DNA from 2 places in the Vreelandella sp. 162(4c) genome. Region 1 is predicted to be linked to the other one. Evidence: predicted binding sites of a transcription regulator. Region 1 holds the regulator's gene; the other holds the start of a gene.

What was found. Region 1 encodes PhoB, which activates phosphate uptake and scavenging genes when phosphate is short. Its sites were predicted from a motif close to TGTCATANNNNTGTCANA; they were not measured.
Region 2: a site for PhoB is predicted at 2,493-2,510, ahead of AC4EYZ_RS07515 (CYTH domain-containing protein). Genes of this name have one in related genera too.

What each region holds. Positions count from the first base shown of each region.
Region 1 covers NZ_CM176981.1:2,650,627-2,655,044, forward strand. The annotation lists gene AC4EYZ_RS12185 (NAD(P)/FAD-dependent oxidoreductase) at 1-803, opposite strand, end outside; gene AC4EYZ_RS12190 (chorismate--pyruvate lyase family protein) at 941-1,516, shown strand; gene ubiA (4-hydroxybenzoate octaprenyltransferase) at 1,552-2,442, shown strand; gene phoB (phosphate regulon transcriptional regulator PhoB) at 2,568-3,257, shown strand; gene phoR (phosphate regulon sensor histidine kinase PhoR) at 3,260-4,418, shown strand, end outside.
Region 2 covers NZ_CM176981.1:1,666,841-1,671,258, reverse strand. The annotation lists gene AC4EYZ_RS07525 (5'-nucleotidase, lipoprotein e(P4) family) at 1-497, shown strand, start outside; gene AC4EYZ_RS07520 (ion transporter) at 604-1,521, opposite strand; gene AC4EYZ_RS07515 (CYTH domain-containing protein) at 1,573-2,472, opposite strand; gene AC4EYZ_RS07510 (TIGR00153 family protein) at 2,610-3,290, shown strand; gene AC4EYZ_RS07505 (inorganic phosphate transporter) at 3,301-4,418, shown strand, end outside.

The DNA.
Region 1 (4,418 bases):
GATACGTTTAAATCAGCCGATTCGGCAAGTGCTGTGCGAGGTACAAGGCCGGTTGCCATCAACACGAGATCAGCGCTGACAGCGTCGCCGTTATCCAGACGTAATACGATATCTTCGCCGCTTTCGGCCGCTATCGAATCAATCGAACGTGCAAGGTGAAGATGGATACCTGCTTCGCTAAAGGCATCGCCTAGGGCGTTCCCTAAGGGCGGTGGCAGCAAGCGAGGAAGTAGGGTTCCTTCTGGGGCAATGAGGCTGACACGATGGCCGCCAGCGTGGAGGTCGTTGGCAAATTCACAGCCGACCAGCCCCGCGCCAACAATCGCCACCCGTGCAGGGCCCTGGCCTAGCGCCGTGTGAAAGCGGCGGTAGTCATCCAGGTCGTTAATGGTAAAGCAGCGTGGGGCTACGCTGGGTTCAATGCTGAAGGGCACCCGTGGTGCAGCGCCAGTGGCCAGTACCAGTGTGTCGTAGCCGAGCACCATGCCGCCTTCGAGCAGAATTGTTTGGTTATCCACATCCAGTGCGGTTACCTGGGTGTGGATAACCATTTGGGCATTTAGCTCTTCGCCCAGGTCAGTAGCGCTGCGCTGGGCTAATTGTTCGGGCACCAGGCCCTTGGCGAAGCCGGTGGAGAGCAACGGCTTGCTGTAATCATCGCCGCTGTCGGCGCTCACCAGCGTGATTGAGCGTTGGTCGCCCAATCGGCGCAACGCCCGGGCAAGGCCAACCCCTGCCATTCCAGTGCCAATAATCACCAGCGCAGCGTGCGAAGAGGTTTTCTGTGTTTGGGTGGCGGGCATGCAGACACCAAAAAAGTTGCTAAATAAGATTGCGAAAAAAGAAGCGCTAAACCGAGTCGTTAAAAAAGTTGCTGAAACAAAAGCCTTTCAGTGCCCATGTTACACTAGCCAACCCGTTAATTGCCCTGGAGAACTCGGTGACGGCTGCTGCTTTTCGGCAAACTCCTCTATTTTCCCGCTGGCGCCCGATTGATGCGGCGCGCCCGGCGATGAGTGCTTCCTGGTGGCAGTGGGTTGCCTCCACCGACTCGTTAACCGCCCGCTTAATGGTCGCAGGTGGCGAGAAGCCGTTTCGAGTACGACTGCTGCGCCAGGGGGTTGGTTGGCCGCGCCAGGATGAGGCTCAGGCGCTGGGCATTGGTGCCAAGCGTTACGCCTGGCTGCGGGAAGTGGCGCTGTGCTTAGATGGAACGCCATGGGTGGTGGCGCGCTCGGTCGCCCCGCTCTCACAGGTAAAGGGCCAACGGCTAGAGTGCTTGGGCGAGCGCTCGCTAGGTAGTTGGCTATTTCGCCAGCCGGGTTTAGTGCGTGGGCCATTGGAAGTAACGACGCATTCCCCCCAGTTTGCTAGCGTCAACGGCATACAGGAAGGCTGTGCCTGGGGAAGGCGCTCTGTTTTTTATCACGGCTGTAAGCACGGCAGTCTGTCATTATTAGTGCAAGAGTATTTTTTGACGGCGATGGCGGATGATCTTGGCCTGCCTTCGCGCTAGGCTAGCGCCTGCATCTTATTCTTCGTGAGGTAAGCATGGATCGTTCACTGTTGCGGCCGAAGGGATGGGCTCGCGTGGCAGATTTTTTACAGCTGATGCGCTTGAATCGGCCGATAGGCACATGGCTTTTGATGTGGCCGACGCTGTGGGCATTATGGGTGGCTGCGGAAGGTGTACCAGGGCGAAATGTGCTGCTGATTTTTGTGGCCGGCGTTTATGTGATGCGCGCTGCGGGCTGCGTGGTCAATGACTATGCGGATCGCCACTTCGATGGGCATGTGAAACGCACAAAACAACGTCCGCTAGCGACGGGCCGTATCAGCGAAACCGAAGCTCAACTGCTGTTTATCGCCCTGGTGGCCGCTGCGTTTATTCTGGTATTACTGACCAACTGGTTTACGGTGCTGCTCTCGCTGGGCGGGGTGCTGCTGGCGATTATTTATCCGTTTATGAAGCGCTATACCCACTTTCCTCAGGTGGTGCTGGGCGCGGCTTTTTCCTGGGCAATTCCGATGGCTTTTGGCGCCGTGCTCGGCCACGTGCCGCTGGAAGCATGGCTGCTATTCTGCGCTAATGTGTGCTGGACAGTGGCCTACGATACCCAGTACGCCATGGTCGATCGCGACGACGATTTAAAAATTGGCATTAAATCGACGGCCGTGCTGTTTGGAAATGCGGATCGTTTGATTATCGGCTTACTCCAGCTAGCCACCCTGGGGTTGCTGGCTTGGGTAGGCTGGCGGGTTGGTTTAGGTGGTTTCTTCTGGTTAGGGCTAGCGGCAATGGCAGCGACTTTTCTGCATCAGCAGCGCTTAATTCGCGACCAGGAGCGGGATGCCTGCTTCCAGGCGTTTCTCAATAATCACTGGTCGGGACTGCTGATTTTTGCCGGTATCGCGCTAAGTTGGTGGCCTGCGGCTGGCTGATCGAGGCGATTGTCATGTAATTGTCATCAAGTCATGGTGTTATCGTCACTGACATGTCATTGATCTGTTTATCTTTGAACTGTTTTTCTTTGAACTAGTTTCTTTGAACACCGTGAGGCTCTGGTATGACCGCCAAGACCGTTCTGATTGTCGATGATGAGGCGTCGATTCGCGAGATGATCGCGGTAGCGCTGGAAATGGCTGACTATCGCGTGCTCGAAGCGGATAACGCCCAGGATGCCCATGCCATGGTGGTCGACCACCAACCCGATTTACTGCTGCTGGACTGGATGATGCCCGGCACTAGCGGTATTGAGCTGGCGAGACGCCTAAAACGTGAAGAAACCACCGCTGAAATCCCGATTATTATGCTCACCGCGAAAGGCGAAGAGGATAATAAAATTCAAGGGCTTGAAGCCGGTGCCGATGATTATATCACCAAGCCTTTTTCACCCCGGGAATTGGTGGCACGGCTAAAAGCGGTGCTGCGCCGTGCGACGCCACGTGGCGTTGAAGACCCGATTGAGATTAACGGCCTGCTGCTTGATCCGGTGAGCCACCGGGTAAGTGCCCACGGCAAAGCGCTGGAAATGGGCCCCACCGAGTACCGTTTGCTGCAGTTTTTTATGACTCACCAAGAGCGCGCTTACACACGTAGCCAGCTGCTTGACCAAGTGTGGGGCGGCAATGTTTACGTTGAAGAGCGCACGGTCGATGTGCATATCCGCCGCTTGCGTAAAGCGCTGGGTGACGTGCATCAAAACCTGATCCAAACGGTTCGGGGTACCGGTTACCGTTTCTCTGCACGGGTGTAAATGTGCGTTTATGGAGTCGTGAGCTGTGGCGAATAGCGTGGCTGGCCACGCTGGGCACTTGCTTGGGCTGGCTGTTGGGCTCGGCTGGGCTGGGGCTCGCAGCAGGGCTTGCGGGATGCCTGTTTTACCACTTACGACAGTTACGCGAACTCTATTTGTGGCTCACCCTCCACCCTAACGATGAACCGCCTGCCGCTCGCGGGATGTGGGGCGAGCTATTCGATCGTTTATACCGCTATCAAAAAAGTCAGCGCATCACCCAAAGCCGTCTGCGGGCTACTTTGGCACGTATTCAAGAGTCGTCTGAAGCAATGCGTGATAGCGTGGTCATGCTTGATCGCCACGGTGATTTGGAGTGGTGGAACAGCGCCGCCACCGCCATGCTGGGGCTACAAACCGCCCATGATCGTGGTCAACACATTACCAACCTGCTGCGCGACCCGGGCTTTATCAGCTATTTTAATTCGCGTAACTACAGTGAGCCGTTAACGCTCACCTCACCGATTGATGAACGGCGAATCCTGCAGTATCAAATTACCCTCTATGGTGACGACGAACGCTTAGTGATGGCTCGCGATATCACCCGCTTGCATCGTCTTGAGCAGATGCGGCGCGACTTTGTCGCCAACGTTTCCCATGAGTTACGTACGCCGCTGACCGTTCTCTCCGGCTATTTGGAAACCTACAGTGATATCTCCGACCAGCTTCCGCCGCGCTTGGGACGTAGTATTCAGCAAATGCAGGAACAGACCCAGCGGATGCAGAATCTGGTCAACGATTTATTGCTGCTCTCGCGTTTGGAAATTGACCAGGGCGGCCAAGATCATCATCCACTGCCACTCGAGCCTTTACTGCAAAGCGTTTGTGATGATGCGCTGGCCCTATCGCATCAACGTCATACCATTACCGTCGCCCTTGAGAGCGATGCCCGACTGTTAGGCAGTGAACAGGAGATTCGCAGCGCCGTCTCTAACCTTGCCTTTAATGCGGTTCGCTACACGCCTGCTGGCAGCCAAATCACCCTGCGCTGGAAAGCTAGCGCTACTGGTGGCGGCTATATCGATGTGGAAGATAACGGTGAAGGGATTGATCCCGTTCATATTCCCCGACTAACAGAACGCTTTTACCGTGTTGATAAGGGGCGCAGCACTGCGACTGGCG
Region 2 (4,418 bases), 980 kb from region 1:
ATAGCGCTCTGTTGGTTCGCGACATGCAGGCGTGCCACGACTACACCACCTGGGACACATGGAAGCATTGGGAGCGTGAAGGCGAACCGCGTTTGATGCCGGGTGCCAAAGCGTTCCTGGATTACGCGGATGAGCAGGGCGTGGCCATTTTTTACGTCTCTGATCGCTACCAGGAGAACGAGGCCGACACTATCGCCACCTTGGAAGCGCTAGAGCTACCCCAAGTCTCTGAACAGAGCGTGATGTTGCTGGGGCCTGCCAAGGCAGAACGCCGCGCGGAAGTGGTGGATAACCACACGCTGGTGATGCAGCTGGGTGATTCCCTTCACGATTTCGCGGGTGACTTCGCGGGCGCCGACCTTGACCAGCAGCATGCGCTTGTTGAAGAGAATGCCGAGCGTTTTGGCAACGATTGGATCGTGTTCCCCAACGCTACTTACGGTGCCTGGAGCGAGGCTGAGTTAGACGCCTGGGAAGCCCCGCACGAAGTGGAGTGATCGGTTAGATAACCACTCCATACCGCATTAAATAAACGCTGCGCGCCCCAGATTTGGCTATTTTGTTTGACGATTTAGTTTAGCTGTCTTGGGGCGTGTTTTTGTCTTAGTTCTTGTCTTCGTCACTCTCGTGGCTATTTTCTTGAGCGTCATCTGTTTTGTCGTCGTCCTTCTTGCGCGGGTCTTCGCTGTCTTCATCCAGCCAGGTGCCGCAGCGTAGGCAGTAGCGGGCGCGTTTTTCATGGCGTTCGTGACCGCAGCCGGGGCAGGCTTCTTCGGAGTAACGCTCTTCACGGATCGAGCGAATCACCTGAGCGGAAAATACCCCGGTGGGCACGGCAATGATCGAGTAGCCGAGCAGCATGAGTACCACCGTAATCGATTTACCCAGCGCAGTAGCGGGGACGATGTCGCCATAGCCGACGGTGGTCATGCTGACAATGGCCCAGTACATCGACATCGGAATACTGGTGAAGCCCGCCTCAGAGGATTCGATGGTGTACATCAGCGCCGCGAACAGGGTAATCACCATTAATATGGCGCTAAAAAACAGCAATATCTGGCGCATGCTGCGTTTAAGGGCATCCATTAAAAGACGCGCCTCGCCGACAAACTCCATCAGGCGCAGAATACGAAAAATGCGCAGTACCCGCAGCAAACGTACAATCACCAGACCATGTGCACCGGGCACCAGTAGTACCAGCCAAATGGGCAAAATCGCGATTAAGTCGACGATGCCATAAAAGCTTCTTAAATAGAGTGTCGGCTTTTCCAGGCAGTAAATGCGCAAGATCAGCTCAATGCTGAACAATAGCGTGAAGACCCACTCAAGATAGAAGAATAGGTCGCCGTACCGCTCGGCATAAGTCTCGATACTGCCCAGCATAATGACCGCAACACTGAGTAGAATCGCCACAATCAAGGCGATATCAAAAGCTTTTGCTCCCGGCGTGTCAGACTCAAATATGATATGAAACAGGCGGGTGCGTAGGCCTTCCGCGCCGGGGGTTAAGTTTAAATTCATTGCATCATCCTGAAGTGGACCTCAATGCCGTCCTGAAAAGTGCGCTAGGACCTAGCGTAGCGCGGTTTGGTACGCCAAGCGATGGGCGAGCGCTAACGCCGCTTTACCGTAGGCTGCATTGGGCTGGCCGTCCGCATCGAGCGCGCCAGGCAGCGCCTGGGCATAAGCGCGTGCGGTGGTATCCAGTTCGGGATGTTCGGCGAGAGTGGCCAGCGCCTGCTGGGCATCGTTTAAAAAGCTGGCTTGTTGGCTGTCGTGGTAGGCGTCCAGCGCCAGCGTGGCACGGTGCAGCCACTCTGCCGGGGAGTGCGCTTCGGGTAGCGGCCAGTGTTGGGTGCTAAGGGCATTGCCACGGGCCGCCTTGCTACTGTCCGAGGGTCGCAGGGGTACCTGTTCAGCAAGGGTCAATGCCAGCGCCCACAGAGCTTCAGGCTCGCCGCCTTTTAATTCGAGCTCTGCCTCGCGAATCGGCGTGCGGTAGCCACCGCTAATAATTTCGCCTTCATCCAATACCAGCTCGACATGACTCTCCTGGCCTTGTCCACCCTCTTTTAGCTGCCAGCTACGCCGTGTGAAATCGGTGCTGAGTTGGGGGGCGAGGGCATCTAGCACACTGCTAAGTTCGCCTTGAAAAGGGGGGAGCTTGGCAATTGAAGTGAGATCCAACTGCGGGCCAGCAATCTGCCACTCCCACTCTTCGCGCTGGGAAAGCCCGCCACCACCTTGGCCAGCGGTTTTCACCGTTTGCAGCACCTGGCCGTCTACCTGGCGAAGTCGCAGCGCAATATGTGCTTTCGCCAGATCACCCTGAGGGGTATCAAAGTAGGTATTGGTCAGCGTTTGTTTACGCACGGCGTGTGAAGCGAGATACGGGTGTTGAGTCAGCGCCGCAGGCCCTGTCGGGGCAAGGGCCAGTTTAAGTTCCACTTCCATGGGGTTTGGGCTTTTCATGACGCTAGCCACCTCGTTATCGTGACATTTAAATGAATATTTGATTACATTTGTGAACTTTTCATGACGGCGGCAGGCGCACTCTTTATACTGGCGCCGCCATTTCCAGGCTCCCCGAAAACAGGCTAAAAGGCATTATGGTTACCTCCAATCCTTTTTCTTCGATGTTTGGCCGCTCGCCATTCCAGCCGTTATTGGCCCATATCGTCAAGACGAATGAGTGTGCCGATCAGCTGTTGCCGTTTTTTGAAGCAACCCTGGTTGATGACTGGGACAAAGCGGCTGAGCTGCGCGAAAACGTCACCCGCCTAGAGCATGACGCCGATACGCTGAAAACAGAACTACGGTTGAACCTGCCCAACACCATGTTTCTTCCGGTGTCGCGCTCCGATCTGCTTGATCTGATCAGCGTGCAGGACAAGATCGCCAACAAGGTGCGTGACATTACCGGCATTATGCTGGGGCGTAAAATGCGCGTGCCGGATGAGCTGGCCGCGCCGATGCGCGACTACATTCGAACCAGCGTTGCCTGCGTGGCGCAAGCGCGTCAAGCGCTAGAAGAGCTCAAGGATCTGCTCGAGTCCGGCTTTGGCAAAAATGTCTCGGATGTGATGCAGAAGATGATCCGTGAGCTGCACACCCTCGAACACCAAGCCGACGACCAACAGATCACCATTCGCCGCCAGCTGTTCAAGCTTGAGAGCCAGCTACCACCAGTGGACGTGATCTTTCTCTACAAGATCATTGAATGGGTTGGCGAACTATCCGACCGCGCCGAGCGCGTGGGTAGCCGTCTGCAGATCCTGACTGCCCGCTAAGGGGACTTTCATGCTGATTATTGCCCAGCACGGTGAAATCTTTATCATCCTGGCCTGTTTGTTTGGCTTTTTCATGGCCTGGGGCGTTGGCGCCAACGACGTGGCCAATGCCATGGGAACCTCGGTGGGGTCGAAAGCGATCACCATCAAACAGGCTATCCTGATTGCGGTCATTTTTGAATTCCTGGGTGCCTGGCTAGCCGGTGGCGAAGTTACCAATACGATCCGTAAAGGTATTATCGACCCCGAACTGCTACAGGACGACCCACAATTGCTGGTCTACGGCATGCTGGCAGCCCTGCTGGCGGCGGGAACATGGCTGCTGGTGGCCTCCATGAAAGGCTGGCCGGTTTCCACGACGCACTCGATTGTCGGCGCGATCGTAGGCTTTGCGGTTGCAGGGCTAGGCCCTGCCACGGTGGACTGGGGTGCGGTAGGCAAGATTGCCGCCAGTTGGGTGGTCTCCCCCTTGTTGGCAGGTACCATCGGTTTCGTGCTGTTTAAATCGGTACACCACCTGATTTTCGAGGACGCCAACCCATTCACGGCCGCCAAACGCTACGTACCCGGCTATGTGTTTCTGGTAGGTTTCATCGTTTCGATGGTCACGCTGACCAAAGGGTTATCTCATGTGGGGTTGGACCTAACCTTCAATCAGAGCCTGTTGCTGTCGATCCTGCTGGGCCTGGTGATCATGGGTATTGGCCTGATCATGCAGCGGCGTATCAAGTTCGAGCACAATACCAACGACCACTTCGGCTATGCCAATGTTGAGCGTGTGTTCGGCGTGCTGATGATCTTCACCGCCTGCGCCATGGCCTTTGCCCACGGCTCCAACGATGTGGCGAATGCGGTTGGCCCACTGGCGGCAGTCATCAGCGTGGTGCAAACCGGCGGTGAAATTGGCGGCTCTGCACTGGTGCCCTGGTGGGTGCTGGTACTTGGCGGCAGCGGCATCGTGGTGGGCTTGGTCACCTACGGCCATAAGGTCATCGCTACCGTGGGCACCGGTATTACAGAACTGACCCCCAGCCGTGGCTTTGCCGCTACCCTGGCGGCAGCCACCACGGTGGTGCTGGCCTCGGGCACTGGCCTGCCGATTTCCACCACCCACACCCTGGTCGGCGC